4 regions of the Paenibacillus rhizoryzae genome follow, and region 4 is predicted to be linked to each of the others. Evidence: riboswitches for the same ligand, from Rfam matches in the RefSeq annotation. Region 4 holds a riboswitch; each other region holds the start of a gene.

Region 1 (8,247 bases), on a different contig from region 4:
TTCCTCAATGGATACGACGTTAGTTTCCTTCTCTGCTTCCATTCTGGAATATATCCCCACCTGATGGACTTCGGGCTCATCATGAAACTCGAAAATCTGTTTTAGAGCTTCGTCATCCTTCTGCCGAGACCAACTTTTCGGCCAAAAGATAGGAAATAACCACCCTACTACAGGCAGTGCACTCACGATGAACCATCTAAGAAGCCATTCCTGTATCGTGCACGAATAAATAATCCGAATCGCAATTGCTGAAAGGATGACATAGAGTACAAAGATCAGTTCAAGCATAAACAACGTCCTCTTCTACCAAAGTCAAAGCGATATTCTTATCTGCAAACCGCTTAAACACGTTTTCGACATCACTAAGTGCTGTATTTGACATTAGAATCCAAACTTCGCCATTACGTCCAATACCGATATAATCAGTCTCTCTTAGCAGCTTTGATATTTCCGACGACTTGTCCACATTCTCTCCACGGTATGAGAGAAGCAGGTAGTTGATCCGATGTTTTTCTTTGGCAAGCTTCTTGCTTTCTAGAATTGAAGCGAATACTTCTTTATTCAACACCGTGGTACCTTCCACATAACGACTGCTCTCAGTCGCTTCCACATAAGAGAAGGCACGTGATAAAGCCGATGACACGAGTTCTACGGTAACCTTAAACAAATTCTGATGATACAACGAAAACTTCTCGAACTGAACGCCGTCGATGCAAATGACAGCCACCGTTTCTCCACCGTTCTGTATTGGCGCAGACATGAGTGGAATTCCATCATATAGTTCCTTGTTAATATGAATCGCACCTTCAGCAAACATCTTTTTAAGATAGTCGAAATCCTCAACCTTTATCGATTTCGTTAATCTTGTTTCACCGCCGATCGAATGTGCGACGAGCCTCAAATAGTTACGATAATTGTTAACCGTATAGATTGAAACGGCATCTGTTCCCATAATTGACTCAATGACGCTAACTGTGGAATTAAATATTTCCTCCGGCTCCAGGCTATCCAATTCTTTCGTGATCGAATAGATTTTTCCGAAACTATCGCCGCTATTCTGAATTCTCTGTTGAAGTTCGTCCTTAACTTCTCTGACTTCCGTGTATACCCCGTTCAAAAACTCGTACTTATCTGAGATCTCCTCGATCTTATGTACTTGGGACGAAATGACCCCGTTCTTCCTTTCAATGGCATAACCGACTACAAGTCCGATGAACAAATAAACAGCAGATTGAAAGAAAAAGTCCGTATCGTAAAGCAATGAAATAAGTTCCCGGCCATCTATTAGTTTCTGATAGAGCAAGAGACCAATCGATAGCGCAGAGGCGGTAATGGACTGCCGGTTGCCATACATAATGCCAATAATCGTGATATAGAATACCTTCATATCAATAAAATTGTAAGTCTGATCAAAATTGCTTAACCCTAACCAAGCGATCAAGGCAAAAGCAAGCAAATTTTCAGCATATGGTTTTAGCTTTTTAGCCATGTTGTGATTTGCTGCAGACTCCGTCTTTTTGACCTCTGCCTCAATTGGTTTTTTTGAACGATTCTCTAAAAACCATTTGTAGGTTTTGCTAATTCCCTCTTGAAAACGATAAAGCGGAGCCCAATCCAGGTCGTTGTTTACCCTAGCATTATCAAGTGCCGAATGTTTAATATCGCCTGGTCGGTCCCCGATATATGCCGCGGTAGTCCCTTCGTGCAAGCTCTCTATATGACCTGCGAGTTCATTAACAGAGCATTGTGTGTTCGTGGATAGATTATACACACCTTGAAGTGCTGAATACGAAGCCCGATATATGGCATCTGCCACGTCTTCAACATAAATAAAATCACGCGTTTGTTCTCCATCGCCATTAATCGTTAATGTTTTACCCGCCAGTGCGTTCTCCATGAAAATGGAAATAACGCCGCCTTCTCCGATATGAGCCTGACGTGGTCCATATACGTTAGAAAACCGAAACACAACGGTTTCCAGTCCATAAAGCTGACTCCATTTCAAGCAATATTCTTCACCTACGTGTTTACTGATTCCATAGGGAGAAATCGGATCACATTTGGCGTTTTCCTTTATCGGCAGATCATCATTCATTCCGTACACCGCTGCGGAAGATGCGAATACAAATTTATTCACGTCGTACTTATTTGCCAGAGACAACATATTAACAAGACCCAAAACATTGGACTGAGTATCCAATCTTGGATTGTTAATAGATTCGGTAACGTTAATTTGAGCAGCAAGATGCACGACCGCATCGAATTGGTTCGAACGGAATATTTCTTCGCATTTCTTATCTTCTACCGACAACCGATAGCCCTTATGTTTGAAATTCACATTCTGGACGGTGCCAGTAGTCAGGTTGTCTATGATGTAAACCTCATAGCCTTCCTTATAAAAGCGATCCGCGACATGAGATCCTATGAAACCGTAACCACCAGTTATCAAAACCTTCATATTTACCACCTCATCCAATCCTTAGTCGAATTATATTAAGTTTTGTCAAGTTTCGGTGAACCGATTACTAATATTAGCACACATAGTAAAGATATACTATATTCCCAAACACGAAAACGGGACTATGGAACTATAAATATAAATAAAATCTTCACAAAATAAAAAGATGACATAAACTCCAAGGAATGGAGTTTATGTCATCTTTTGAGTATTTAAATATTCCTGCTTGTTCACCTACAGTTTACAGTAAAGTGTACGTCGGAGCCTTGCCCTCTCTCAAGATCTGATCGGAAGTACTGTCGCTTCTCATAAATACGATACTGATTGTATTTCCCTTAGAAATTCCCAGATCACTTAGTTGAATGCGAGCTTCGATCACGGTTGCCGTGACCACATAGTTCGGCGTTCCTTTATAATCAGTCATCTTCGACCATGCCCAGTCCGTTCCCGAACCGCTGTACCGATACAAAGTTCCATTTTCAATCATGTAATCTGCTCCAACGATACTGTTATTCTTCAATTGATACCCTGTATCGCTGCGAATGTCGCTGTTAATATAGAACTGGCCTTTTGATGTAAGCTGCTCACCTTGTACAAGCAAGTACAAACTCGAATCCTGGTTATACAATTTTAACGATTTGGCCATCAGTGCCCCAGTCCCTGCAATCGCAATCCCATTCCAATCATCGGCCTTCCCATCCATTAAGATATTAACGGCAGGAGCTGGGGTTGGTTCCGGGGTTGGTTCCGGGGTTGGTTCCGGGGTTGGTTCCGGTGTTGGTGTTGGTGTTGGTGTTGATGTTGAATCAAAAGTCAGTGCAGCAGCCTCCAGAAGACTACCTGTAGCCGGTAGTTTGACAGTCTTCGAATCGTTCCATACGTATCCGATTTTGAGTGTCGAATCTTTGGCCACACCCAGATCGGCGAAAGGTATTTCGATCACAAGGAGGTTGCTCGATACAACAAATCGAGGAGTTCCCTTATACTGCTGTACTTTAGTCCAGGACCAATTGGTTCCCGACTTCTCTGCGTAACGATATAACGTACCGTTCTCCAATAAAAATTCCGCTCCGCTGTCCGTCCAATAAGGAGCCGCGAAACCAGTACTCTTGTTACTATCGGTATTAATGAAAATTTGACTTTTGCTATCAAGGCTCGTTCCACTGATCGAAATATTCAATCCTGTTTTTCCTTTAAATGCCTTAAGCTGCTTAGCATTCCCCGTCCCTGCTGCTAGTACGGGAACTTTGTTCCAGTCGATGCTTTCCTCAATTACAGTCGGTTTATCCGGTACGATCGGGACAAATTCTGTCGCCCCAATATCAATAGTTTGTCCTTGAATTCTAGCCATACCATTCCAATCGACAGGGCTGCTAGGCAGGTATTGTTGAGAACCCTTGTCGATCCCCAAGGAACCCGCTGTCAACTTGATATCCAGGTTTGCTTTGTCCATAAATAGAGGATCAGTGAAGGAGGAATCGGTATCGTTACCTGTTGCCGTCTTATAGGTGCTCCAAGAAGTATAAGTGATTCCATCCCATTTCCACTGCGTTGTGGCAGCCCCATTCGGATTATAATACAGGTTGAAATTCACTATATTCCCCGAGCCCGTTTTATTAACTTTATTAATAGATATCTTCTGCGAGTTGTTGTAGATAATATTATTGGCTATGACGTTATTCGTATTATTGCTTTGTAAAGTAATCTCGCCATAACCTTGCTTTAGCGTATCATTCTCAACGAACGTATTGTTGTATATCTTATTTAGAGTTGCTCCGCCATTCGAGGAACTTGCCCCTCCCAACAACAATCCTGCGCCATAATTATGGTGAATGAAGTTATTCTGCACTGTAATATTGGTGGTTGCTTTTCCTAGCTTCTCACTGGCTAATTCAATGCCGAAATCATTGCCGTATATAACATTGCGTTCGATCGTGATGTTCATCGCGCCATCAGCGTATATGCCTCCCGCAGCGTGAACGTTCGAGCCGTAAGCTATGTTAGTGGAAGAATCGATACCGTAAACCGTATTTCCCGCTACCATGCCATTACGCACTTGATCCATGCAGTTTGAACATGCATTATAAAACCCGGCTAATTCAATGCCAATATTGTTATTATTATAAACCTTATTGTTTGTTATCGAGAATCCGTCGATATTGCCGCTTAACGTCAGCGACTCGCTCCAGCCTGTAACGAGATTATGAATCTCATTATTTTGAATGAGGAGACCGGTAAGTGGAGTCGATGTGTTTCCTAATACATGTATGCCATGGGCGTTCCCCGAAGTTGAAGTGTTCTTGATATCATGAACATTATTGTTTAGTAACTGAATGTTGCTTCCGCCATTCTTGATTCGTATTCCAGCAGGGTCTAGTGAATTGGTTGATACGGATAGATTTCGAATTTCAAATCCGTTGATCCTCACATAGTTAGCATTCGACAGCAACCATAGTGCTTGATTTCCTGCGGACGCAATCAAACCCGAACCATCTATGATAGGCGTTTCATTCGTATAATTCTGAAAAGTAACATACCCCGTAGAATTGCCGGACACATTAACAGACACAAACTCGGAATATACGCCCCCTCTAACGAATACCGTATCTCCCGGAAGTACTGAGTTTGCTGCTTTCTGAATCGTCCTCCAAGGCGCGTCTAAAGTACCCGGATTACTGTCGTTCCCTGTCGTAGCCACGTAAAACGTTCGCGCATCGGCATAAACTTTCGTTGCGAATCCAAAATTAAACAACAAGCTAACAATAAGAAGGGTGATCAGACTGTAGAATGGAAGATGATTCACTTTGTGGCCTTGTATTCTTCTTTTGACAGCCATCATTGGACAGTACTCCCTCTCTGACCGAAAAAAAAAGACACCCTAAGTTCGGTATCTGTAAAAGCACGATATCGTAACTTCGGTAACTGGCTGGCTTTTTTGCAGCATGCTGCAAACGAAGCCCCTATAGCTTTGCGTCACTTGGTTTCCCAAGTTATGCCTTTTCGGTTGTATTTTCTTCAATATACGACTAAATCCGACCCTTGTCCATAGACTAAAGAGCAATAAACCTATTGAAATCAAAAAACATGAGTAAATACGACTGAATTCTATCAAATACAGCAAGAAATCTTCGCTAGTACAATAGAAGCCACTTCCATTGTACTAGAGAAGATTTCCTATTTTCTATTCACCAGATCAGTGGAATGCTGTGTTACGTGTTACTCATTCAAATAAATCGTTGCCCGGTTCTGCAGCTGCTTCGCCGCTTCCTCAGCCGACTTGCGGCCCTCGAAAAATGCCGTCGCTTCTTCCTTCACCATAGTCATAACGGCGTTATCTTCGCCGCTGTAACGTTTGATGCGCGGGATCATATCCACGATCTTCTTGATGTCCGCATCCGTCATTGTAGGAGGCGTAACTTCCCCTTCAGGACTGGACATCTTCATGTTGCCGCTCGTCAACATCTTCATCGATTCCTCGACCTGCTTTGCCGTCATATCCTTGCGCACCGAGAAGCCAAACATGCCCGGCGTCCCCTGCATCTCCGCAGAGAGCAAATATTTCATGAATTCCCAAGCTTCCTTCTTCGCGCCGGACTTCGCATTCAGGGCAAGCATAAGATCGCTATCAAACGTCATGCCCTTCGCTTCACCGCCGGATGGGGTTTGGAAAACCTCGCCGCCTCCATCGCCCTGGAACATCATCTGCGGGAGCATCACCAGTTCCATCGGCATCATTAGATTCATATGACCAAACGATTGCTGACCGGGGCCAACCATTTGATCGTTGATCAATCCATCGTCGTACAAGCTCTTCAGGTTCTCCAGCATCGCCGCAAAATCGCCCGAATCAAACGATGCTTTCTTCCCTGCCGTATCCACATAATGCTCATAGCTCGACTCGACCATCAGCTTCAGCAGCTGTTCCTTCGTCATGCCTGTCAAAGCGTAACGATCCGGCTTGCCATCACCGTCCTCGTCCTTCGCGATCTTGTGAGAAATGTCCGTAAAATCCGCCCATGTCCATTTGCTGTCGTCGACTTTAACGCCTGCTTGCGTAAGATCCGCATGACTGCCGAGCATAATATCCAGCGAGAATTTCACCGGCATAGCCGCCTGTTTTCCTTCGCTAGTAGTCACCGCATCCATAATGCCCTCGTAGTAATCCTGAATGTTAAACGTTTTGTCGTCCTTCATCAGCGATCGAAGATCGGTCAGCAGACCTTTCTCCGCGTATTTGTTGAACGGTAAATCCTGCACCGAAATAATGTCGGCGCCTTTGCCTGACATCAGCTCCGTATTGACGGTGCTTACGAATTTCTCTACATCCGCCGGGTTCTCCTCCCCGCCTATTACTTTCGTGACCATTTTACCCATCTCCGGCGTTGCAATGGCAGCATGAATCTGAATATCGATATCCGGATGCGATTTCTCGAACTGCTTCTCCGCCGTTTCCAGAAACCGGTCATTCTTCAGGACGGAGATGGAAACGACCATTTTGCCGTCCTTGGTTTTGACGGCGGGCTGCTCCCCTTCCGCATTTCCGCCATTGCCGCTTGAGCAAGCCGATAGCGCCGTCACCAGCGCCAAGCTGACACAGCCGGTTTTGATTGCTTTCATCTTCTTGGCTGACTTCATCTTCATCGTTAACACTCCTAATGATTAATGGGATTATTTCATTCGGACACGCTGGCCTTCGCTCAGCGGTTCACTCATCTCCTCGATGATCCGCTCATCAGGCATGATGCCGTCCATAATTTCGGTATTCGTTTCATCCGAATCGCCAATCGTGACCGCAGCCTTCTCGGCGGTGAACACGCTCCCGAGCGGCCCCTTCTTCTCCTTGACGGTCCATACGAAATAACCATCGCTGCCTTGATGCACAGTACCGCTCGCCAGGATTATCCCGCCGATTTTCCCGGTCTTTTTCACCGACAGCTTCACTTGATCCCCAAGCATGAGCTCCTGCCCGGTGAGCTTGATTGTCAATTTTTTACGTTCTTCGGTATCGCCGGAGCCGCCCGGTGCACTCCCGCTCTCGGCATCCCCGATGTCTTCGACAGTCCCTTTCACCATCTTCCACCTTTCGCCGCTAACAACGGAAAGTGAAACGGCTTCGCCGACGCGCAGCTTGTCCGCATCTTCGGCATCTTCAGTGAAGCTGAAAACAAGTCCCTTGCTCACATCTGCAAGGACCGCAACAGCCTGCCCCCGCGGCGAAGGCAGTCCTTCTGTCGCCTCGAGCTTGGTGACAATGCCGTTGAACGGTGCCCTGACAGCGCTGGCGTTCCCAATCGAATCGCGCATCGTCTCCAGCTTGCGCCGCTGAATGTCCAGGTCGTATTCCGCAATCTCCAGTTCGCGCTTCAGATCGCGGACCGCGGACTGATTGTCCTGCCGCAGCGCGTCTACAACTTGCTCCCGCTGCTTCTCCATCCGCAACCTCGCCTGCGAATACCGCGTTTCTTCATCCTCCAGATTCCGCTTGGCCTCTGTCGTATCGTAAGAAATCAGCAGCTGCCCCTTCTTCACGGCTTCGCCTTCTTCAACATGAATTTTCGTCACGTCGCCGTCGCCTTCCGCGAACAGTTCCTCCGTTTTCTCCGCTTCCAGCTCGCCTTCACCGGCAATCGTACGCTCCAGCTGGCCGAATTCCGGCTCCGTCACCGTCACTTTGGGCAAAGCAAGACCGGCGATCGTATTCGAGAAGAACGTGAGCACAGCCAGCCCTCCAAAGAAGAGAAGCAGTACGATACCCATCAGGCGTTTACGCCGCTTTAAGCGGTTATCGT
Region 2 (8,247 bases), 180 kb from region 4:
TTCGATATGATTATGCACCATTTCGATACCCCCCAGGGAGTGTTACTTGAAACGTCGTGCCCTCTCCCATTTTGCTGGAAATTGAAATTGCTCCGCCATGACTGGAAATGATTTTGTTGCTGATCATAAGTCCAAGGCCTGTTCCCTGATCCTTGGTCGTAAAGAACGGTCTGCCTACCTGATCGAGCATTTCTTGAGGAATCCCACAGCCGTTATCTGCAATCGAGGTCATGATCTGGTTGCCGACCTGCGCTACGGAAATTCGAATATCGCCGCCTTCCGTTGCTTCGATCGCATTCTTGATGAGATTGATGAATACCTGTTTGATCTGACTCTCATCGCAATAGATAAGCAGCTCCTGCTCCGAGAATTGCAGCTCGATGTTCACATCTTTCAGAATGGCCTGTGATTCCAGCAGCGTATAAACACCAGCCAGAAGCTCACATAGATTGGCGGCTTGAAACCGGCTGATTTGCGGCTTCGCAAGCAGAAGCAGCTCGTTGATGATGCCTTCCATTCGAACGACTTCGGAACTAATAATGGCTACATACTCCATTTTGTTCATGCCGTTTTGAAATAGCTTCATAAATCCTTTAATCGCCGTGAGCGGATTTCGAATCTCATGTGCAATCCCAGCCGCAAGCTGACCTGCCATCGAAAGCTTCTCCGATTCCACGATAAACGACTCTTGCGCCTTGCGCTGCGTCAGATCGGTAAAGTTAATGACGACACCGGCTTGCTCGCCTTTACCCTGCATCGGCGTAATATGATATTCCACCGGAAATGTCGACCCATTCTTGCGACGGAACAAATCATCCGCTATATATTCAGGATTGCCCGTGCGTGTAACCTTCTCGATGGGATCCCATTCCTCGCCCTCCGTCTGTAAAGCCCGCAGTCCAATCTTTCGCCCAAGTACATCAGAAGCCTCGAACCCGGTTAAATGGACAGCCGCTTGATTCCAAAAGATGACTTTGCCCCGCTCATCCACCCGGTAAATGCCCTCTGCCACGGAATCCAAGATGTGCGAATACGCTTCATTCATCCGTTTAAGACGTTCTTCGCTCTGCTTCAAGCGGCTGTCGATCATCATGATGACGATCGAATACATGCAGATTACGGATACAATCAAACTAATGCTAATGGCAAGAAAGAATTGATTTTGGGATAAGGCCACCGATTCGCCTGCACGCAGTGAAGTGGTGCCATGCATCATTGGCATATTGCTATAATGAAGAAATTCAACAGCTGCGGAAAGGAGTATAGCGTGGACTAACTGCCGCTTACGGCTTAGTTTGCGGAAGCGATGCTGACTTGTGAATACGAAACCCAGCACAACGGCCAGAACGATGATGGATAGGAAACCTGTAGTTGATTCGTAGTGGAGCGTCGCATGGGCTTTGATTGCTTTCATCCCAATATAGTGCATCGTTACGATGCCGCCCGTCTGAACCAAACTGCCTAGAACGAGCAGGCTCGTCCGTTGTCGCTGCGCAGCACGTTCAAACAAGATTAGCGCTAGCGCTGACAAGGTGATTAGCACACCCATGGAGAGAAACACATAACCGAAATGGTACATCACTTTAACCGGGAATGGATAGGCCAGCAGGGCCACAAAGTGCATGGACCACACCCCAATACCAAATACAAAGGCGGCACTCATAAGCCAGAAGAAAGTCGTGTGCCCGGCTGCATGTATACGCCGATAGAGATGAAAGAGGATTAAAGAAGAGCTGAATACGAGTACAAATGATATGGCGACGAGTGCGCTGGATGCCATGCCAACCTTCCTCCGGTTCATTGACTTAGCATGCTATATGCAAATTGGCAATAAAAAAACCACCCGAATAGGATGGATGACATCTACTCGGCAACCTTGTCTACCTTAGAATCACAATCACAATGAGTGATCCCTTAGGCCACGGCTTTGCGTCCCATCGTTTCCAAATGGTTTGCCTTTAACTTAGGTATTTAGTTGTAAAATTCTTCTAATCGCTGGATTTAATTCTCATTATAAGTTTTTTCACGGAACTGTACAGAGCGAAATACGTAGAAGTTTAGCTGATTTTGTCGAAACGACAAAATATATGTAACATCATTAATTGAATAAAAAAAGCCGAGGATGACAACGCCATCCCCGGGCTCCCTTGTTTGTAATTCTACTCGAAGTATACAGCCTTGCCCGTACGGGAAGACTCGTAGATCGCTTCAAGAATTTCGGAAACCACAAGCGCTTGCTCTGGTTTAACGAACGTTTCTTTGTCGTTTTTAACGGCATCGATCCACATGCTTGCTTCAAGAACTTCTGCAGTTTCGCTCGCGCCTTCATAGAAAGCAACGCCGCCGCTGTTAAGTTCTACTTTGTTTACATAAAGGCGGCTGTTGTGCTCGCCATTGAAACGAAGACCGTCTTTCATGTCAGCGCCTGCTTTAGTACCGCTGAGGGAAACTTTAGCCTCATCGACTTCAAGCGAGTTAAGCGCCCAGCTGGACTCAAGGATTACAGTTGCACCGTTCTCCATTGTGATCATAGCGAAAGCGGAATCTTCAACTGTGAATTGTTTTGGATCCCATGGGCCCCAAGCATTCGCAGCGTTTTCGTTTTGGGACAGCTTGTGGTAAGCGCGGCCAAGAACGACTTTCGGCTTGTAGTTGTCCATCATCCACAATACAAGGTCAAGCGCGTGAGTACCGATATCGATAAGCGGTCCGCCGCCTTGTTTCTCTTCATCCAAGAATACGCCCCATGTCGGAACAGCACGACGACGGATTGCATGTGCTTTAGCGAAGTAAATTTCGCCAAGCTCGCCTGCATCGCAAGCTTCTTTCAGGTAACGGCTGTCTGCACGGTAACGGTTGTTGTAGCCGATGCTGAGTTTTTTGCCGGTACGTTTTGCAACTTCAAGCATTTTGCGAGCGTCAGCAGCTGTTTTAGCCATTGGCTTCTCGCAAAGCACGTGTTTGCCAGCTTCCAATGCGTCGATGGAGATGACCGCATGGGAATCGTTAGGCGTACAAACGTGAATCACGTCGATCGACGCGTCTTGAAGCAGTAGTTTATAGTCAGAATATACTTTTGCCTCTTCAGTGCCGTATTTCGCTTTTGCTTGTTCAGCCTTCTCAACAATGATATCGCAGAAAGCAACGATTTCAGCGTCTTTGACTTGGGCCAAACTTGGGAGATGTTTACCGTTGGCGATACCGCCGCAGCCAATAATGCCTACACGTACTTTTGACATTTTAAATTTCTACCTCCATGAGCCTCGAAATGATATAATTTGTAGTATGCGTGTCAGCTAGATAGAGAGACACAACTGACTACAGTATAGACGAACTTGTCCACTAAAATATAGGCGCTATATAGGTATGGTTTTATGTGATTTTGTTATTGAAGGGATGGTACCGTGGAATTTTACAATGAGAAGGTCGTTTACGAGAACCCGCTGCTCTCCATAAAAGTGTTTCAATCCCTGCGGAATAACGATCTGTTTATCAATTGGCACTATCATCGCGAAATCGAATTGCTGCTTGTCATCACCGGCGAGCTTGACGTAAATATCGAAGATGAGTGCATAAAACTACAAACGGGCGACATCGCATTGATCGGCGCAAGGCAGCTTCATCGCGATCGCAGCTTAAGCAGCCCCTTGAATTATATCGTTTTGCAGTTTGATTTGGAGCAATTCATCGATCAAAGCTCGATGCCGTATATGCGATTTTTCTCCGAGACGAAGAATCCGCTCAGCCGGGCGAATTATATTTTTCAAGAGAATGAATCCACAAGGGCAGAGGCGTCGGAATGTATCCGCGGCATTCTGCAGGAAGTCACGACGAAGCAAAGCGGATATGAGCTAGCCGTCAGCATGTACATAAAGAAGCTGCTCCTCCTTCTGATTCGGGGCGATTCCAGGAAAGTGCTTGCTGATCATGATGACTTTGACCGCGCTCGCCTCAGAGGGGTCATCGACTACGTGGAAGAACATCTAACCGACCGCATTCAGGTAGAAGAAGTATCGAAGCTAGCCAATATGAGTTACTACTACTTTGTTAAGTTTTTTAAGAAGGCGATCGGGATGTCCTTCACGGAGTATGTGAACTATCGCAAGATCAAATGGGCCGAGCGTATTCTGCTCACGAAGGACCTAAGCGTGTCCGAGGTCGGCGATCGGATCGGCATGCCGAATATGGCCCATTTCTATAAAATGTTTAAGAAATATAATGATTGCTCGCCAAAACAATTCCAGAAGAAAATGCTGGAGTGGAACCGCGCCTAATCTTCCGTGGAATGGCGGGGCATCAGCCAATCCGCTGGAAGGATTGTTTCATGAAGGTCAGACTGGCCGGCAATTCTTCGTCTAGTCGCTGAAGGCTGCATTCTGCGGAGATCCCGCCTTTGTAGCCTGCAGCCGTTAGCTGCGCGGCAAATTCCGCATATGGATATTTCCCGGTTCCCGGTGATAATCTGCCCGTATCTGCGATGTGGATATGCGCAAGCCAGTCCTTATGTGCGGTCAATGTATCCAGCGCTTCGCTTTCCTCATCCATGTGGTAGAAGTCAGCCAGCACCCGAATGGAAGAATGATTAATTTGTTTCGCGAAATGAACAGCCTCCGCCACAGAGCCAATCAAATTGGTCTCTTTCTTGTTCAGCGGTTCAATAGCCAGCGTTACGCCGCTGCCCGTAAATTCCTCCGAAATCCAGCTAAGTAAAGTGAGCAGCTGGTCCTCCGCCCGATTACGTTCCCATCCATCCGGTATGTCACGCGCTCTCCCGCTTCCAAGCACGGAAATTTTCGAACCGATTTGATTCATCGCCTTCGCGGCGCGGCACAGATATCGCCGAATCCGCTCGGGTTCTACATCGGGACCAACGACCTTAATATCACCGGGGAAAAACAAGTTAAACGCATAGACAGGCAGCGGACTCTCCTTATAAACAGGCAGCAATTCTTGATGCAAGACTTCGTTCTCCAGCTGCAGGGCGGACAGAGGACACTCGATGTAATCAAACCCGTATTTGTGAAGAAGCGCTGCGTCCTCGATCCCTCTGCACCAACCGTAAGCAACCATTCGATCAAACACCTCCATTAGTTTCTAAAGTGATTTTACCATCATTTGCTTCGGAAATTGGATGTAGCGGACAAAAAAAAAGTTCACCTTATTTAGGTGAACCTAGCTTCTTCGGCATAACCAGCTTATAGCCAACGCCGCGTATGGATTCAATTTCGACCGATTGCTGACCCAGCTCCAATTTCTTGCGCAAGGAGCTGACATGTACGTCTACCGTTCGCTGTCCGCCGAAATAATCGAAGCCCCATACGACATTCATAAGATCATCGCGGGTTACGACAACGCCTGGACGTTGAACTAGATAGAGCAGTACCTCGAATTCCTTCGGCCTTAGCGGTACGGTCTCTCCATTAAGGACAACCTCATACCGTTCCGGATAAATCGATAAATCGCCGGCCGTAATCACTTTGTCCGTAGACTCCGTTAGCTTGCCGTCATCTTGACCGGTTCGGCGAAGAACCGCAGATACGCGTGCAAGAAGCTCAGCCACGCCAAATGGCTTGGTCATATAGTCATCGGCGCCGCGCTTAAGACCTTGTACAACTTCTTCCTCCGCATTGCGGGCTGTCAGGACGATAACCGGCGTACGGTTGCCGCTCTGCCGCAAGCGAGATAAAATCTCGAAACCGTTCATGCCGGGCAGCATGATATCTAGAATAATAAGATCAAATGCGCGCTGCAAAGCAACCTGCAAGCCTTCCGCACCATGATCGATGACAGTCGTATCATAACCCTCTTGCGACAGGTTATACGAGAGTAATCTGGCTAACGTCGGCTCATCCTCAATGACCAACACTTTCTGTGACATGTTGACCCCCTGGCTTCCACGCATGCCGCTGTTCATAATCGGCATGGTAACTCGTTCTACTTTCATAACCATGATAGCATTGTTCAGAGGAAGGGGAAACCCCAATTACTGGTTCGCTGCTATTGTAGGACCGGCAGCTCAATCGTAAACGTCGAACCGCTGCCTACTCGGCTCTCGACGGAGATCGTTCCTTTGTGTAGTTCTACAAGATGTTTCACGATGGATAAGCCCAGCCCCGTTCCGCCTGAACTGCGGGATCTAGCTTTATCTACGCGATAGAAACGCTCGAAAATGCGCGGCAGATCTTTCTTCGGAATACCAATGCCAGTATCGGATATGTGAATGCGTACGGATTCGTAATTCTCTCCGCCAACCGGCTCGACGACGATAGAAACACTACCGCCTTCCGGCGTGTAGTTAATTCCGTTGGAGAGCAAGTTCATGATGATTTGGCGCAGGCGATCTTCATCCGCCTCGACATAAACATCCCGATCCGCCTTATAAGATAACCGGATTTGCTTCTGCAGCCCTTCCGCGCGCATCAGTTCAACCGTCTTCTCTACGAAAGACGCCAGCTCGATCGGCGAGAATTGCAGCGGTACGCGGCGTGATTCAATCTTGGACAATTCCAAGATATCGCCGATAAGCCGGTTCAAGCGATCGCTCTCGTCATAGATGATCTGCAAGAAGGAACGCGCTGTTTCCGGATCATCCACGGCGCCGCCAAGCAGCGTTTCCGCGAAACCTTTTACAGCCGTAATCGGCGTCTTCAGCTCATGGGACACATTCGCAACGAACTCGCTGCGCATCCGCTCCAGTCTGCGAATGGCCGTCACATCTTGAAGGACAAGCAGCACACCGCCGAAAGAATCGTCATCTTCGAAGATTGGCACAAGGTTAAGATCAAGCAGCCGCTCCTCCGGATAATAGAAGGTGACCTCTTCGCGCAGATGCTCTTTGCGCTCGATCGCCTCTTGAATAATTTGCGACAGCTCATACTGCTGCTTGGCCACTGTGAAATGATGTCCGACCAGCTCGCGCACCGAGAACCCTAGCACTTCCTCGGCCCGCCGATTCAGCAGCACAATATGCCCGCTGGCATCGATCATGACAACGCCGCTGATCATGTTATCCAGAACGCTTGCCAATTGGCTCTCGTTCTGATGTATTCGCGTCATCTGCACCTGCAGCGAATCTGCCATCGCGTTGATGGCCAGGCCAAGCTCGCCGATTTCGTCGTTGCGCTTCACATGAACGCGCGCGCGATAATCCAAGCTCTTAATCCGTTTTGCGACGCGAGTAATCTGCTCTAGCGGACGCGTTAATCCGAGTGCAACACGGTAGCTGATGAGCGCGGCAGCGAGAAACAGAATGAGCAGCCCCAGTACGAGGGTTATCCATATTCGCTGTACACTCTCGTCCACCTTCTGCAAGCTGAGCGCCATCCGGATAATGTCCGAATTCGGATCATTCGGATGAACAAGCATCGCGACATAAAGCAAATTCTCATTAATCGTGTCGCTGTAACGCGTTGTTCGGCCAATGCCGTCCTTCTTGGCCTCTATCACTTCTTCTCGCTTCAGATGGTTGTCCATCGTTTGCGGATCATGATCGGAATCGCCAAGCACGACACCGTCGCCGCGAATGAAGGTGATCCGAGTATCCGTGATCTCCTTTAGCCGTTTTGCGTTGCTGGTGTAATAGTTGAAGACCGACGCAGGCTCCCCATTTCGCCAATCCATTTGATCAAGAATAATCTTCATTTCGCGCACCATATTATCTTGCAGCGCATCCAGATGATTTTCCTTATACGTCTTGCCCATAAATAAACCGGCAGCCAGAACGGCAAGTCCGATCATACCGATCAGAATCATCGTCAGTCGCACGCGAAAGCTGTTCATCTCATCCTACCTCCAAGCCGGGTTGCTCCATGCACCATCCATCGTACCTTGTTCTCAGCCGCCTGCGCCAGCACTGCGATTGTTAAGTTTTTGTAAAACATAATGATGCAGCGTTGCAAGAGGCTGTTGAATCAAAATCGACAGCACAACCGGGACAGCGGCCAGAGGGCTGAAATAACCCATTGCGAGCACTACGCCAAGCGAGATGTTCCGCATGCCGGTCGCATAGGAGACCGTAACTTGGACCTCGCGGCTCCGGTAATGCGCCGTACCGAAATAACCAATTGCATAACAGAGACCCACCATGACTAGAGCCGCTGGCACGACCTTCAAGAGATCGCCGCGAAGCGCTTCTGTGGAAGGGGCAATGGCTGCTGCATTCAGCATGACAACTGCTGTGAAACATAGCTTGGATAAGGGCGGTGCATACGGCTGAACTGCTTTCTGAATGCGTCCCTTGGACCATTC
Region 3 (8,247 bases), 130 kb from region 4:
TTATTACAGTGAACCCATTACGATAAAACTCCTCCAAATGAACTTGCAAATCAAATGCCACTTGCTTGTGTGAAGCCGTATCCATACCTTTCCCTCCCCAGGTTCTTGTTCCTCATTCTCCAATTAAGACGGTTCTGCTATAGTAAACTTATTACACGATCGACTCTGCTCGATTGGGTAATTTAACGAGAAGGTTGGACTTTCTGACCACTTGGAGGGGCAGCGTATGGATCATTATGTGAACCAGCAGTTTATGGATAACCCTTCATTTCCGTTTCGGGCATTTCGCGCACCGGTCACCGTGGATTACGAGCTGCATACCCATGATTTTGTCGAAATTATCTATGTGACGGAAGGCCAGGGCATTCATTTATTTCAAGATCAGCAGTTTCTCATTCGCGAAGGAGATATCTTCATCATCCATCGCCATGTCCCTCATGGCTACAAACGGTTGCCGGGCACGCCCCTTACCGTAAACAATATTATTTTCGACCCTTATTATTTCGAGCAAGAGCTCTCGCATATGGCCGGCGTCACGGCATTTATCGATTTCTTCTACGTCGAGCCCTTTCTTAGGGAGAAAACACGCGATCAATCCGTGATGAATATCGGCAGGCTGGACCGAATGGAGGCGCTCGCCATCCTCGATCGGCTTGTTTATGAAGATACGCATCGTGAAGCCAACTATGAGCTAATGGTAAGAGCGCATATTATGCAGCTGTTTATCTATTTAAGCCGCTGCTATGAGCGCTCGCTGAAGAAACCGATGACTGCGGCAAATGATGAAGGCGCGCTCATCCGGAATGTTTGCGATTTTACGAGGCGGCATTATGCGCAGCCGCTAAGTTTGCAGCAGCTCAGCTCCCTCTGCAACCTCAGCCAAACGACGTTCACCACCAAATTCAAGCAGCATATCGGCATGACCTTTATTGAGTTCCGCAACCATATTCGCCTGCAAGAAGCGAAGAAGCTGCTCGAGACGACTTCAGGCAAAGTCATGTCCATTGCCCTTGAAGTAGGCTTCGAGGATTTAAGCTTCTTCAATCGGATGTTCAAACGGCAATTCGGCGTGACACCGAGCGAATACCGGACCGAGCATTGGCGGCAATCCTCGTAAAAACAAACAAGCTCCCGAGCCTCTAAAGGCCCGGGAGCTTGTCTATTCTTGTAGAACTTATTTGCTGTGCAGTACTTCAGGCGTAGTCAATTTATCGTAGAAATCAACCGACTTGTCCTTGTCATCGGAATTGCGAAGTGCCATTGCGGAACGAGGGTGCTCGTCCAACATACCTGTAATCATATAAGGAATAATATAGCCCCACTCTTCTTTTTCACGCAGCGTAATCATGTGCTTCTCGATCATATCCAGCACCGGACGCACATTGTACTTCGTGTTCTTCAGATGTGCGACAAGCAGTTCCGTTGGGCAGTTGCCTGCGGCGCGGCCCATTCCGTATACGGAAGCATCCAGGAACTCGACGCCTTTCTCAACGGAAACCAGCGTATTGGCGAAAGCAAGCTGCATATTGTTGTGCGTGTGTACGCCCAAACGTTTACTTGGCAGGTACTTCTGGAACTTGCTGACCAAGTAGTTGAAATCATTCGGATCCAAGCTGCCGTAAGAGTCAACCACGTATACGACGTCTACTACGCTAGCTTCGATCAATTCAAAAGCTTCAAGCAGTTGGTTCTCCATAACATTGGAGAGTGCCATAATGTTCAGTGTTGTTTCGTAGCCGCGGGAGTTGAATACGTTAACCAGCTCCAGCGCCTTCGGTACGTCCTGAATGTAGCAGGCTACGCGGATCAAATCGAGCATGCTCTCTTCGCGTGGAAGAATATCGTTCTCATCTACCCGTCCGATATCGACAAGTGCAGAGAGCTTCGTATTCAGCTTCTGCGGGATGACTTTACGAAGGAAGTCGTCGTCCAGGAAGCGCCATGGACCAGCATCTTCAGCGCCTTTCAGCAGCTTTGGCGAGTTTTTGTACCCGATTTCCATATACTCGACGCCAGCTTCATTCAGCGAGTTGTACAGATGCTGAACGAACTCAACGCTGAAATCCCAGTTATTGACGAGTCCGCCGTCGCGGATCGTGCAGTCGACGATTTTACAATGACTTTTTTTCGAAGCATTCATAGCATTGTGTCTCCTTTTTAGCCAGATCTTGTCTTTTCTACTCATAATACTTGATATTGGCTATGAACGCAAAGTCATTTTTGTCAGAATTGCACTACTCTTCGGATTATATGGCGCGGAAAGATTTCCTCGTGCTGACCATGATTTGATCCAGTTTATCGCTTAATTTCTCCAGCATTGCCGCAAGCTCCGACGATCTGGAAATAAGCTGATGCTGCTCATTGGAGCTGCCTGTGACCGTCTTCACACTGCCCGTTAATTCGGCGGACATGCGGGAGATTTCCTCGATATTGATGTTAAATTGCTGCGTGCTTGCCGACATCTGCTGGGAGGCCCCGGAAATATAATGAATTTGCTCTGCGACCGTTTTAATCGATCGCATAATGCGTTCGAAGGCAGCTCCCGCATCACATACCGCCTGATTGCTTGACGAAACCTCCGTAATCACTTGATCCATGGATAGAATCGACGCGCGGTTATTGGCTTGAATATCTTGGACGAGTTCCGCAATCCGCATGGCCGATGCCGTCGTTTGCTCAGACAGCTTGCGTACCTCATTCGATACGACAGTAAACCCGCGGCCATGCTCGCCCGCCCGCGCCGCTTCGATTGCCGCATTCAGCGCCAGCAGGCTGGTTTGGGAAGCGATGTCTGTAATCAAGCTTGTAATATCATCTATTTCTTGCGAACGCTGACCGAGCAGCTTTACTTTGGTTGCGGACTCTTGAACGGTATTGCTCATCGCTGTCATCTGCCTGACGGCCTTCTGAATGGCTTCATTCCCATTATCAGCCTCTGTCGCCACCTCATTCGAGAAATTAGAAACCGTAGCCGACGTTTCGGCAATGGTATGAATGTCGCGGAGCATCTCTCCGATCACCTTCTTGCCTGTTCGCGCGCCATTCTCCTGCAAATTCGCCGTAGCATCCACCAGCTGCATCGTTTGCACGATATCGCCTGCCAATAGATTGAGCGTGGCCGCGTTGCAGCTAAGCTCCTTAGAGTTCATGAGTACCTGGTCCGAGGTTTCTGTTACGTTCTCGATAATTTGTTTGACGGCTGCTTGAATTTTCTGTTGTTGAGCCGATTCCAGTGCGTGGATGAACGCTCTGCGAGTCACGATTTGATAGGTAACAGCGCCGATAAACAAGATAACAAACACGATGTGAATGGAGACCATTGCCAGCGAGTAATCACTGGTTCCGTAGACGAGTTCAGAGAAAAGCAGGAAGCCGAGTACGTGCTGAAGTGCGAAGATGACGGTGCTAACGAGAAGCATTGCGATGAGGTCGTAGTACAAAATAATGGCGAGTACCATAAAGATGGAGAAGTGGTATTCCACCATGCCGTTTCCGCCTGCGATGATGGAAATGCTGCTGAAAGTGAGCGACAGCGTCATGAGAAGCGGTACGGTCTGCTGCTCCTTTTGTAAACGCATGCATAATCCGGCAAGCAGTAAGCAAATAATCGGTAAAGCGAAGAAGGTTTGATTAAGGAAGGAATGAAGCATAGAGCCGTTCATATCCGGGTGGTGATGATCATGCTGCATGGCCAAACCGAGCCAATCGAATGCGTGTACTAGAAACGATAAAAGCACAATAATTGTAGAAATGAAAAGCATGACACGGTTTTTCTCCCTAAGCATACAAAGAGCCTACCTCCCAATATTTTATACATATAAAAAGAGTCCACCCGTGTAAGGATGGACTCCTTTTCACTCGGTAACCTGTCCACCATGGCATCTGTATCGATACTTTAGGCCTAGGCTTTGCGTCCCAACATTTCCATTGGTTTGCCTTTGTCATATGAATAAGTAGTTGGATCTTTATAGTGATTATTAGGTTAACATGGTTAATTATAGGAGAGAAAATCCCTATTTGTACATAGCGTAATTTGTAAAGTTTTGTCGAATTTGTCAGATCATCTCTTCTGCTCTCACTACTTCGTCGAACTTGGCAGCTGTAATTAGCCCGCTTCGGATCGCAGCCTCGCGCAGCGTCAGGCCTTCCTTATGAGCAGCCTTCGCAATGGCCGCCGCATTCTCATAACCGATATGAGGATTAAGCGCCGTAACGAGCATCAGCGACTCGTTGAGATGCCGGGCAATGGCTTCCCGATTCGGCTCAATGCCAACCGCGCAATGCTCATCGAAGGAGCGGATCGCATCGCTGAGAATTCGGGTCGACTGCAGGAAGTTGTGAATGATGACAGGCTTGAACACATTCAGCTCGAAGTTTCCTTGGCTGGCCGCGAAGCCGATCGCCGCGTCATTGCCCATGATCTGACAGACGACCATGGTCAGCGCTTCACATTGCGTCGGATTGACCTTCCCCGGCATGATGGAGCTGCCCGGCTCATTCTCCGGGATCCGAATCTCGCCAATTCCGCAGCGCGGGCCGCTCGCGAGCCAGCGAACGTCGTTGGCGATCTTCATTAAATCCGCGGCGAGCGCTTTAATTGCGCCATGCACGAAGACGATCTCGTCATGGCTCGTCAGTGCGTGAAATTTGTTCGGCGCACTTATGAAGTGCTTGTCTGTGAGTCGGCTGATCTCCGCCGATACCTTCTCGCTAAAGCCCGGCGGGGCGTTCAGTCCCGTACCCACGGCTGTACCGCCGATCGCAAGCTCACGCAGTTCTTCGCGGCTTGCTCTAATGTTCCGTTCCCCTTTCTCCAGCATCCGGACCCAGCCGCTGATCTCCTGGCCAAGCGTGAGCGGTGTGGCATCCTGCAGATGGGTACGACCGATTTTGATCACATCCATGAAGCTTGCGCTCTTCTGTTCTAGGGTGGATTTGAGCTGCGCGATGGCCGGCAAGAGAAGGTCCTCTACGGCAATTAGCGCGGCGATATGCATTGCGGTGGGAAAAGTGTCGTTAGAGCTCTGCGAGCGGTTGACGTCGTCGTTGGGATGAACAGCCGCCGCATGACCTTTCTCCTCCAGCAGCTGCGCCGAGCGCCTTGCGATCACTTCATTGACGTTCATATTGGACTGCGTGCCGCTCCCCGTCTGCCATACGGCAAGCGGAAACTCCTCCTGCCACATGCCTTCAATAACCTCATCCGCTGCAACCGCGATAGCTTCCGCTTTAAGCACATCCATCTTCCCCATGCTTCCATTCACCGTTGCTGCTGCTTTCTTCAGATAAGCAAATGCGGTAATTAACTCGCGCGGCATCTTCTCCGTACCGATTCTGAAATTATGCAGACTTCGCTCCGTTTGCGCTCCCCACAGCCGGTGCGCCTCCACCTGTATCTCCCCCATGGAATCCTTCTCAATGCGAAAATCGCTCATCGCGACTACCTCCTTATACGAATGGTTTCATTGTATTGGCTTACTTTCTATATACCCAAAGTGAAATGGTGTTTCTTCTATTTCTATGAAAGAAGCGATGCATCTACGAGCATGCATCGCTTCTTTCCCATGATTTCCTATTTGCCATCCTGTAATACAGCATCTCCGGCTAAAACTGACTCCGCAGCTCCGGCGGCAGCTCCCGGCTCTTGCGCGTGTTCGAATCCATCGTCACACAAGTCACGACCGCGTCCCCGCACAGCTCGCCCTTCACGTTTACGATCTCTTGTTTGAGTACATAGCTGCTTCGCCCAGCCCGCTCCGGCATTGTCGTAACGGTCAGCCGATCCCCTTGCCTGCACTCCTTTCGGTAGTTGATATTGATGTTGACCGTAACGGTTTGAACGCCCATAGCGAGTAACACATCATAGTGCAAGCCTGCCTGCTCATACCATGCTTCACGCCCCCATTCGAGGTATTCCAAGTACTTGGCATTGTTCACATGCCCGTTCACATCGATTTCCGTTGAACGGACGATAAGCTCCAGCTTCGCTTGCATCGATCCTCACACTCCACCTTTATCGCGGCCGGCTTTTTACAGTATCAGCCCTAGTTGCCTTCATGTTAGCTGTCGATTGTATGTATGTCAAAGTATTAGAGCTTGGCGTTCCGACGTAACTAACAACTTAATGGCAACCTTCTATGCCGATCCCCCGCCGAACCGCTCCACAAAAATGAGTGCCCTCGTGTGATGAATGCTGAGAGTTCGAAAATCAATCTCTCAGCTCCGAAAACACGCCGATTTGCTGCTGAAAGTTCAAAAATCGAGGCTCTCGGCTCTCAAACCAACTAGAATCCCCACGCGATAGGTGCTGAGAGTACGAAAAACGAACTCTCAGCTCCGAAAACTCGCCGATATGCTGCTGAAAGTTCAAAAATCGAGCTCTCAGCTCTCTAACTAACTAGAATCTCCACGCGATAAATGCTGAGAGTACGAAAAACGAACTCTCAGTGCTGAAAACTCGCCGATCTACAGCTGAAAGTCGAGAAATCGAACTCTCAGCTTTCTTACAACTTTACTGCTTTACTGCCAGACGTGTGAGAGCAGCACAGTGTACATATGAGACTCCGAAAACTCTGAGCCGGGTTTCTAACGAATCCTGGAAGCCTTATTTGAGCAAAATGACTGGGTTTGAAGATCTAACGAATCCTGTGGGCCTTATTTCGGTTAGAAATGCACTATTTGGCTATATTCCCCCTCAAATAAGACCTTCACGATTCGTTAGAATTAAATAGTGGCGATTCTCGAGCAAATAAGGCTCTCACGATTCGTTAGCCGTATCACCAACAACAATCAGTATAATTGGTGTCGGTGTCGGTGTCGGTGTCGGTGTCGGTGTCGGTGTCGGTGTTGGTGTCGGTGTCGGTGTCGGTGTCGGTGTTGGTGTTGGTGCTCGTGCTCGTGCTGGTGCTCGCGTTGGTCTTGGTGCTAATATCGGTGTTGGTGCTAGTGTTGGTGTTGGTGTTGGTGTCGGTGTCGGTGTCGGTGTTGGTGTCGGTGTCGGTGTCGGTGTGGTGTCGGTGTTCTTGTTGGTGTTGGTGTTGGTGCTCGTGCTCGTGCTGGTGCTCGCGTTGGTATTGGTGTTGGTCTTGGTCTTGGTGCTAATATCGGTGTTGGTGCTGCTGCTACTGTTACCGCTGTTGGTGTTCGTGCTGCTACTGTTGCCGCTGCCGTTGCCACTTCCTTTACCGCTACTGCTACCGCTTCAGCATTATCCACTCCAAGCAGCAAAAAGACCGCCCTCTCCGTACTTGCCAGAGAGAGCGGCCTATCATTCTACCACTCTGCGAACGAGCCGTCGTCGTACGCAAGGCGAGGTGTATCCCAGTCGCCTGCGTAGCCGCGTTCAATGAGCGCTTCTTCATTAATTTCGATCCCAAGGCCAGGCCCTTGCGGGATCGCGACATGGCCGTCGATGACTTCAAACGGCTTCTTCAAGTAGCCTTCACCGAGGTCCCACTTCTCCGCCATCGACGGATGCTCTTGGATCAAGAAGTTCGGCGTGCAAGCGTCGAGCTGCAAGCAGGCTGCAAGCGAGATCGGTCCAAGCGGATTATGCGGCGCGATGGAAGCGTAGTAAGTCTCCGCCATAGCGGCGATTTTACGTCCTTCGAAGATCCCTCCGGCATGGCACAGATCCGGCTGCACGATGGCAATCGCGCCTTTCTCCAGCGCTTCACGGAAACCCCAGCGTGTGAACAATCGCTCACCTGTTGCGATCGGAATGCTTGTCGATTGGGCAACGCGCAGGAGCGAGTCCACATTCTCAGGCAAGCAAGGCTCTTCGATAAACATCGGATAATACGGCTCGAGTGCTGCGGCAAGGCGAATCGCCATAGCCGGGCTGACTCGGCCGTGGAAGTCGATCGCGATGTCTACCCCGCTGCCCACGGCTTCGCGGACCGCAATGAACTTGTTCACTTGGCTCTCCACGAAAGCCAGCGAATCGACTTGCCGCACCGGAGCGTCTACACCTGTTTTGATCGCATTGAAGCCGGACTCTACCCTGCGCTTCGCATTCGCTGCGAACACCTCAGGTGTCTCCCCGTGGCAATGGCAGTACATGCGGATTTTATCGCGCACTCTGCCGCCGAGCATTTCATAGACAGGCATGTTGTAGAACTTGCCTTTAATATCCCATAGCGCCTGCTCGATTCCGCTTATAGCGCTGACCAGGACAGGACCGCCGCGATAGAACGTTCCCCGGTACATGACCTGCCAGTGATGCTCAATACGAAGCGGATCTTCGCC
Region 4 (8,247 bases):
TTGCCGCCCAGTCTGCCCGCTCTAGCTGCGTGCATTTGCGCTCACCTCCATTAGAACAACGCGTTGTCCTTGCTGTATTTTCGAACGAGCAGATTCGTGGTCAGGACTAAGATGAGTCCGACAACCGCCTGATACAAGCTTGCCGCTGAGGCCATGCCGAGATCTCCGACGACGCGCAGCGACCGATACACGTAGGTGTCCATCACATCGGTTGTCGAATAGAGCATCCCTGCGTCCCTCGGTATGAAGTAGAACAAGCCGAAGTCCGAGTAGAAAATACGTCCGATATTCAACATGGTCAGCATCGTGATGAGCGGCGTAATCAGTGGAATCGAGATGTTGCGAATCTGCTGAAGACGGGAAGCTCCGTCAATCGAAGCGGCTTCATAATAGCTCGAATCGATCGCAATTAAGCCGGTGAAGAAAATAATCGCGGTGTAACCGACGTTCTTCCACAAATAAGTCAGCGTCAGAATGAGCGGCCAATAGGACGGATTGCCATACCAATCAATGGCTGTGCCATGAAATTGTTCCACTGCCTTATTGATGACGCCATACGTGGGGTTCAGCAGAATATAAGTAACAAACCCGACGACAACCCATGAGAGAAAGTAAGGGAAGAATAGGATCGTTTGAAAAATCTTCACGAGCCGTCTGCCCATTTCCGCCATCAGCAGTCCTACGATAACGGAGCAGAACGTCCCGACGATGATGAATACCCCATTCAACAGGAGCGTGTTTCGTGTTATCCGCATCGCATCCTGGGAATTAAAGAAGAACTTAAAGTTGTTTAAGCCTGACCAGGCGCTGCCCCAAATGCCGTCGGCATAATTGATGTCTTTAAATGCGATCACGATGCCAAACAGCGGCAGGTAATAGAAGATAAAGACGACGATGATCGCAGGCAGGCTAATCAGTAATAAGCTTCTGCCTTTCATGAAATGTTTCCATTCCTTCTTGAAAACCAAAGTGGTTCCTCTGCTCATATGCTCCTCCTTTATGCGGTTTTGCAATTTCGTTGTTTACGATTCTGAGCATACGGCGCTTTTGGGCAGCGGCGAAACTGCTCATTTTTGCGGGGTCAAAAAAGCACTGTACGATACTGAAATGCGCCGAAAATCCACTGTACAAAAACAAAAAAACTAGCTAATCCTGCTTTTTAGGCAAAACAAATAATCCTTCATAGACCTGAAGGATTATGGATAAATAGCGTTGTGATTTACATAGAGCTCGCTTGTACTGTGGATGCATAAACGTGAAGCAGCCGAGCATGCTCGCGCAAGCGATCACGACCGCCGTGTATCTCCTTCCTTCATCGCCACCTCCACAGCAGCAGCCGAATGCATTCCCTCACGATTCTAACGAACCGTAGAAGCCTTATGTGGGAGAAATGGGCTCCTCATTTTTTCTAACGAACCACAGAGACCTTATTTAGTCGAAATAGATAGAAATACACGGGTTTTGGAGCAAATAAGGCCTGTAGGATTCGTTAGAATTTCAAATCGCTACTTTTTGATCAAATAAGGCCCGTACGGTTCGTTAAAGTTAACCGTATATTCCGGTTGACCTTATATACAAAAAGACCGCCGATAGCGGAATCGGCGGTCTTTCGTATCTCAACTTCCACAACGGTGGGGAAATGGGTTCTACCCTTTCCCTCGCCCGGCAATATATTCCCGCGGCGTCATGCCAAACTTCGCTTTGAACAATTTATAGAAATAGCTTTCATTCTCGATTCCGACTCGGCGCATGATTTCCTGAATGCTCAGCTTCGAGTTCTCCATCCACTCTACCGCTTTCGTCAACCGGATCTGATTGATGTACTCCGGTATCGACATGCCGAAATGCTCTTTGGATATCTTGCTCAGTTTATAGGCTGAGAGCCGCATCATGCCCGATATATCGGTCGCCGACAGCGAGGAGTCAAAATAATTCGAATCGATAAAAGCCTTAATCGTATCCGCCGCGACTTGATTCCCTTCCTCGGCAGCCGATTTTCGCTCACTCGTAATCGTCTGAACCGCTTCAAGCAGCTGTTCCTCGAACTGCTCCGCCGTCTCCTCTTCATACAACTCCCTGTTCAGCAGCTTCGCATGAATATGAATAGGCTCCTTGAGCGTCCGGTTCATTTCGTATACAGCCTTCTTCAAATGATGCACAACCTGCATGCTGACGAGCATAATGTCGCTGTACTCCAGCTTGCGGATATACCGGAACAGCTCGCGGAACTTCTCTTCCGTTCGAACAGGATCGCCTTTCTTAACAACCTCGATGAACTTGCCCGTAAGCTCCATCACCTGCTCCATATCAATACTGCCCGTCTGCTCATCGATTTCCGCTTGCGTAATGACCGCCATATGTCCTCGCACGTAACGATAAGAGCTGTTCGTGAAGGTGTGGCTATATGCCGCCGCGATAGCTTGATAGTCCTCGATCGGCTCGCTGATAGCGACAGAGAACGAGATTTTGTAATGCTCTTTAATGTAGTGCTGCGCTTCCATGAGCAGCTCCTTAACCGCGTCTGCCTGCGAGGCCGAATCGATATTGAGAAGAATCGTGAACGAATCATCCTTCATGTCCACCGTTTGATGCGCGAATGAACGGCTTATTACTTCCGTCGTGATGTTGGCAATCGCGAAGCGCAGCAGCTCCCGTTCGACCAAGCTCTTCGTCATAAACAGCTTATAGTTGTCGATGCGCAGCACGCAGATGAGAAACGGCTTCTCCTGCGACATTGCAGGATGGAGGGAATGGAGCGCCTCACCGAAAGCCGGACTGCTCATACTGAAGCTGTCGACGAGCAATCGCTTGAGAAAATAGAGCTTCATAATGCCGGTGTTGTTGTTTTTCTCCAGATGATACTCATACAGCTGCTCTCTCGATTTCTGGTACACCTCGGTTAAATAAGAGAATTCATCCTTCGCCCCCGGGGTCACGGAGCCTCCGCGCGAGGTCTGTTCCATCAGCCTTCTGACCGGCTTGTAGATCCCTCTTGAAACAGACAAGGTCAACAGCAGCGCTCCGGCAAAGATCGCCATTGTAATGAGCAGAATCGTATCCAGCAGCTGCTTCAGGTTCGCATATGCCTCTTTGTACGGCTTTGCATCCAGCAGTGTCCATCCCGTCTTCTCGAGCCGGATATACGAGATGATATATTTCTCGCCGCCGATGCTCTGGTTGAAGAAACCAGACGGCTGCGCAGACTGTGCTTCCGAGCTGCCCGCCTTGTCTACGTAAGCTTGCCTGATCGTATTCGCGAATGTTGACGTTTGTACCGGATTCGCCGGATCCGTCTCAATCAGTCCATTGCCGCTGTCCAGGATGTAGAGCTCACTTCTCGCACCTGCTTCAATCCGGTTAATCGCACGAATATTATCGACAAGCCAGTCCAGCTTAATGTTAAGAATAATGGCGCCATCCATGCGGTTATCCCGATCCGTCGTCTCATACATGATATAGCTTAATACCGTATTCGCAGCACCGCCTGCGCCTTGGTCTGCGGCTTCCGCGCTGCGGCGCACGATTGCGCGAAGGACCGGAATGCTCGTGTAGCTTTGCAGCACCTTATCGAGCTCCGCGTCTTTATGATATAAATCGCCGTATGTCGAGTAATACAATTTCTTATGATTGTTATAAATGTAGATAGATTGGATAAACGGATTGTTCGCCACAATCGTCGCGTTTAGTTTATTGATGACATTCAAATGCTCGTACGTTTCCTCATCGTTCAAATACATGAGCGCCTTCACGTCATTGCTGCCATACGTGGAGAGCGTGATGTTGCGAATCATCGTATCGAGATAATCGATATTGTATTTCATCTGCGAGAGCACCTTCTGACTGTTCTCGTATTCGCTCTTGAACACCTTCTTCTCCACATTCACATAAACAAGCGTGGAGAACGATACGACGATTAGCAGAGTAATACTGGTAATCCATAAGAATATGCGCAGCAAATATTTCTTCTCTTGAAACAGACGAATGAGGCTCATAAGCAAGTACCACCCTTGTTATTCAATCTTTGCTTCCCAAACCGAGCTGCCGTAATGAATGTCCGCTTTGCAAATATGTCCGGCAACCGCGATCGGCTGCTTGCCTTCTGACGCATGCAATAATTGAAGGGCAGCACTTCGTCCCATATCATAGAAAGGCTGGTTTGCACCCGTAATATCCAATCGAAGCCTCCCATTCAACCCTTGCGCATCATAAGAAACAAGAGAAATGTCTTCCGGGACACGTTTGCTGAGACGCTTAAGTGCGACAAGTACAGCCTCGGCAATCTGATCATTCGCTGCAAAAACAGCCGTATATCGCATCGTACCCAGCACTTCCTCAAGCCGAGAAACAAAGAATTCGAACTCACTCTCGAAATTCTCAAACCGGGTCGGGATGCACAAGTCGTAGTCAGACCCGAACGGAATACCCGCCTCAATAAAGGCTTGTCTCATGCCAAGCAGCCGTTCATAGAACGTGCTGAGATCCGAATTGCGTACGAAAGCAATCCGCCGATGTCCCTTGGCAAGCAGCAATTTCGTGAGCGAATAGGCTCCCGAAGCATTGTCACTTGTCACAAAGGGAATATCGATATCCCAAACGCGCCTATCCAGGAATAAGACCGGGATGCCGCTTGCTGCCAACCTCTCATAGAGCTGCCGACTGCGAGGCCCATCCTGACCATCGTGGATCGGACTAAGAATGATTCCATCCACTTGTCTTGCAATCGCGCTCGTCACGAAAGCCTCCAGCTTATCGAGGCTTCGGTTATCGCTGCTGCTCATCAGTTGAAAGCCCTTCGGCTGCAGCACATCTTCGATCCCACGCAGGGCGGCTCCCCAGAGCGGATTATCGATGCCGATAACCGAAGCGGCGATTAGTCCGCTCCCGCCTCCGCTTATGTTCCCACCGCGGCTATTCCTCTGGGATACGGAACTCAGCCCGCCATCTGCGAGATAAGTACCCCGGCGGTTGTCCCGCGTGAGCAGACCTTCCCCGCACAGTTCCTTAATAGCCTTTTCTATCGTATTTACGCTGGATTGATAGGACTCCGCCAAAGTGCGGCTCGATGGCAGGCGCGAAGCGCCTTGCCACTCCCCTACATGTATGCGCTTTCGAATATCTTCCTTAATACGGTGATACGGGTACGTAGACAGCCTATTCACCTTCATCTCTACTAGATTAGCTTGACTATATGATATGTGTATCATCTGTGTCAATCGAGAGTGTATATTTAATCGGAACTATGCATATAGTCCTATCAATATATATCTTTAGTCCTTATTCCTAGCAGTGACAGTCGTCATTCACGTCTATAAATACCAACTCTATCCTTTTAAATAGGTTCCAGAGACCCATTCACGACACTGAGATATTATGGAAAATAGAAATAGAACTATATTCCTACATTTTTCGCCAAATTGAATCTATTCTCATAGGCAAACCCTTCGAAAGCAGGGGACGCAAAGTCATTGGATCTAAGTCTTTTCTCCTAATTAGAGATTAGATACGACTGCCAGACTGCCGAAGTTAATCTGCTGGCCTTGGTTCCTCCAAGCGTGAAGATGCGTATCGGTCTATTGCCGCCATCTTACACTCCGAGGGCCTGAGGCTTTTTTGCATACCCATATCGACGTAGAAAGGATGTGATCAGCTTGGCAACCCCATACGAGAAGTTCAGTTCGAAGCTTCTGACCTTTACCTTGATGTTTCTGATCCTTACCTCGCTCCCTATTTATGTAACCGTTCTCTCGCTTGAGCTGATTACCTTTCAGGTCTTTATTCGATTCGTCTCGTCCGTGATCCCGCTTGGCCTTGTGCTCTATTTCGTTTACCGACAAACCTATAAAACGCTTAAAGGGAAATTGATTATTTCAGCCTATTCCTTCCTGCTCTGCTTCATTGTCATGTGGTTTATACCGACGCCGAATTCCGGAAACGTAGTCTTCCTCTTCGCGCTACTCTCCCTCATCTATCTGGACCGCTACGTGACGCTGCTGGCAAGTGGATACGGCACCCTTGTACTCATCATCCATCAATTGTTCAATCCTTATCTGCTCGAAACGGATCTGCTCTACCGAATTGTACAGTTCACGTTGTTTACCATGTGTTGTATCACCTGTGTCAGCGTATGTATCATTGGAGGCAAAATCATTTCGAATGCGCAGCGCAGCGAGAAGAAAGCACTGGATAACGAGAACCGGTACCGGCAAATATTCGAGCTGTCTCCCGAAGCCAATATCGTGCAAATCGACAATAAGATTGTACATATGAATAGATCGGGAATGACGATGCTCGGCGCGAAGCACTTGGATGAATTAATCGGCGTTGATGTATTTGACCTTGCTTTGCCGGAGTATCACGAGCTGATCCGCGCGAAAGCGGCTGACCTCATCGCAGGCAAAACCACCTTGGATTACACCGAGCTCCGTATTTACAAGCTGAATGGTGACGTGATCGAGGTGGAAACAAATTCCATCTCAACTTTATTCAATAATCGCCCAGCCATCCTCTCGAACTTCCGTAATATATCGGAAACGAAGATCGCACGCGAAACCATTAACTATATGGCGTACCACGATCCATTAACCGACTTGCCGAATCGCTATCAATTCATTATGAAGATGGAAGCAGAGCTTCGGAATGCCGCTAACCAGCCAAGCAGCTTCGCGATCTTGTTCCTGGACATGGACCGGTTCAAATCCATTAACGATACATTCGGCCATCCCCTGGGAGATCGACTGCTCAAGAGCTTCGCCAATCGGCTTCGGACTACGCTACAAGAATCCGTGTTCGCGGCCAGATTGGCCGGCGACGAGTTCGTCATCCTGCTGCCGAATAGCGACGCTGGGGCAGTGGGAACGCTGGTTGAGCCACTGCTGGAGCGGCTCTCCGAACCTTTTATTCTCAAAGGGCAAGATATTATTGTTACGACGAGTATCGGGATTGCGATGTATCCGAAAGACGGGCAGGATGCCGATACGCTTCTGATTCACGCGGATGCGGCTATGTATGCGGCTAAGCGGCAGGGGAGAAATAACTACGCTTTCTATAGCAATGAGATGAACGAGGTCAATTTGCGGAAAATGATGCTGGAGCAGGACTTGCGCAAAGCACTGCAGCAAGACGAGCTGCATTTGGTCTATCAAGGCAAGAAAGATTTGCAGAGCAACCGTCTGAGCGGCTTCGAGGCTCTCCTGCGTTGGACGCATCCGAAGTTCGGCATCGTTTCGCCGGCTGAATTTATTCCGCTTGCTGAAGAAACGGGGCTTATTGTTCCGATTGGCGAATGGGTGATAAGGCAGGTCTGTGATCAAATCAATGCTTGGAAGAAAACGGGCTTGTCCCCGCTGCCGGTGTCCGTGAACCTATCGGTTCGTCAATTCAAGCAGGACAACCTCATTGAGATGCTGAAGACGATCCTGCTCTCCACGGGGGTCGAACCGCAGCTCATTGAACTTGAAATTACAGAAAGCGTTGCTTCTTCCAATTTCGAAGCCCCGCTTATTCGCAAACTGCACGAAATGAAGGCACTCGGCGTTCATATCTCTATTGATGACTTTGGAACCGGCTATTCATCACTCAGCTACCTGCGCCTATTTCCGGTGGACACGCTCAAGATGGACAAATGCTTTATTCGCAATATTGATCACAATCGAGATGATTTGGCCATCGTCACTGCGATCATCGGCATGGCTCACAGCCTTAAGCTTCAGGTGCTTGCTGAAGGCGTCGAGCACGAGACACAGCTTGCTCTCTTGAAGGAGCAAGGCTGCGACGGCGCGCAAGGCTATCTGATCGGCTACCCCATTCCCGCACACGAAGTGAAGCTGCTGCTGCTTCCGGCCCTTGTGCCAAGCAATTCGTAGGGGAGTACAAGCCCGTTCCTATGATGGCCCGAACTCCCTCCAAGCTGCTTGATCGTCATTAGGTCTGCTGCTCATAGGCAAGCTGATGGCCATCCTCGAAGCCTTTGGCAAAGCCGAGATTATAGCCTTGATTATAGGCATTGTCGAAAGCCCGGTTATAGCTGTGACTGTTTAACCCCCGCTTCCGTCCACGCTTCTGCTTTCGCATGGAAGATTTGCCGGTGCCTGATTTCGTACGCCTGCGCTTCGTCGTAGAGGTCGCCTGTTTCTTCTGACTGCCTGCTCCTTCTGGCTTACTTGAAGTCTTGTTCGGTGTGACTCGTGGTGAAAGTGGTAACCTACTGCTTTTCTTCCCGCTTATTCCCGCTGCAATCACTTTCCGGTT

The links. A riboswitch is a leader RNA that binds a small molecule or an ion and turns the genes downstream of it on or off. The one in region 4 is predicted to bind cyclic di-GMP.
Region 1: linked by a shared signal. The riboswitch ahead of AC6ESO_RS16725 (right-handed parallel beta-helix repeat-containing protein) and the one ahead of AC6ESO_RS14335 (putative bifunctional diguanylate cyclase/phosphodiesterase) in region 4 are both predicted to bind cyclic di-GMP.
Region 2: linked by a shared signal. The riboswitch ahead of AC6ESO_RS13580 (ATP-binding protein) and the one ahead of AC6ESO_RS14335 (putative bifunctional diguanylate cyclase/phosphodiesterase) in region 4 are both predicted to bind cyclic di-GMP.
Region 3: linked by a shared signal. The riboswitch ahead of AC6ESO_RS14845 (methyl-accepting chemotaxis protein) and the one ahead of AC6ESO_RS14335 (putative bifunctional diguanylate cyclase/phosphodiesterase) in region 4 are both predicted to bind cyclic di-GMP.

What each region holds. Positions count from the first base shown of each region.
Region 1 is NZ_JCAALT010000005.1:258,710-266,956, forward strand. Features, by position in the region: gene AC6ESO_RS16715 (hypothetical protein) at 1-42, opposite strand, end outside; gene AC6ESO_RS16720 (NAD-dependent epimerase/dehydratase family protein) at 281-2,458, opposite strand; gene AC6ESO_RS16725 (right-handed parallel beta-helix repeat-containing protein) at 2,700-5,297, opposite strand; cyclic di-GMP riboswitch class I at 5,373-5,465, opposite strand; gene AC6ESO_RS16730 (ABC transporter substrate-binding protein) at 5,675-7,099, opposite strand; gene AC6ESO_RS16735 (efflux RND transporter periplasmic adaptor subunit) at 7,127-8,247, opposite strand, start outside.
Region 2 is NZ_JCAALT010000004.1:217,786-226,032, forward strand. Features, by position in the region: gene AC6ESO_RS13575 (bifunctional diguanylate cyclase/phosphodiesterase) at 1-21, opposite strand, end outside; gene AC6ESO_RS13580 (ATP-binding protein) at 11-1,780, opposite strand; cyclic di-GMP riboswitch class I at 1,867-1,967, opposite strand; gene AC6ESO_RS13585 (Gfo/Idh/MocA family protein) at 2,160-3,239, opposite strand; gene AC6ESO_RS13590 (helix-turn-helix domain-containing protein) at 3,405-4,274, shown strand; gene AC6ESO_RS13595 (sugar phosphate isomerase/epimerase family protein) at 4,297-5,070, opposite strand; gene AC6ESO_RS13600 (response regulator) at 5,159-5,878, opposite strand; gene pnpS (two-component system histidine kinase PnpS) at 5,998-7,779, opposite strand; gene AC6ESO_RS13610 (bile acid:sodium symporter family protein) at 7,834-8,247, opposite strand, start outside.
Region 3 is NZ_JCAALT010000004.1:526,646-534,892, forward strand. Features, by position in the region: gene AC6ESO_RS14830 (phytanoyl-CoA dioxygenase family protein) at 1-85, opposite strand, end outside; gene AC6ESO_RS14835 (helix-turn-helix domain-containing protein) at 227-1,117, shown strand; gene AC6ESO_RS14840 (aldolase catalytic domain-containing protein) at 1,175-2,140, opposite strand; gene AC6ESO_RS14845 (methyl-accepting chemotaxis protein) at 2,247-3,785, opposite strand; cyclic di-GMP riboswitch class I at 3,858-3,947, opposite strand; gene fumC (class II fumarate hydratase) at 4,056-5,435, opposite strand; gene AC6ESO_RS14855 (acyl-CoA thioesterase) at 5,605-5,994, opposite strand; gene dgoD (galactonate dehydratase) at 7,273-8,247, opposite strand, start outside.
Region 4 is NZ_JCAALT010000004.1:397,831-406,077, forward strand. Features, by position in the region: gene AC6ESO_RS14315 (carbohydrate ABC transporter permease) at 1-35, opposite strand, end outside; gene AC6ESO_RS14320 (ABC transporter permease) at 51-986, opposite strand; gene AC6ESO_RS14325 (helix-turn-helix domain-containing protein) at 1,647-3,992, opposite strand; gene AC6ESO_RS14330 (GntR family transcriptional regulator) at 4,011-5,159, opposite strand; cyclic di-GMP riboswitch class I at 5,422-5,522, shown strand; gene AC6ESO_RS14335 (putative bifunctional diguanylate cyclase/phosphodiesterase) at 5,649-7,862, shown strand; gene AC6ESO_RS14340 (hypothetical protein) at 7,921-8,238, opposite strand; gene AC6ESO_RS14345 (hypothetical protein) at 8,235-8,247, opposite strand, start outside.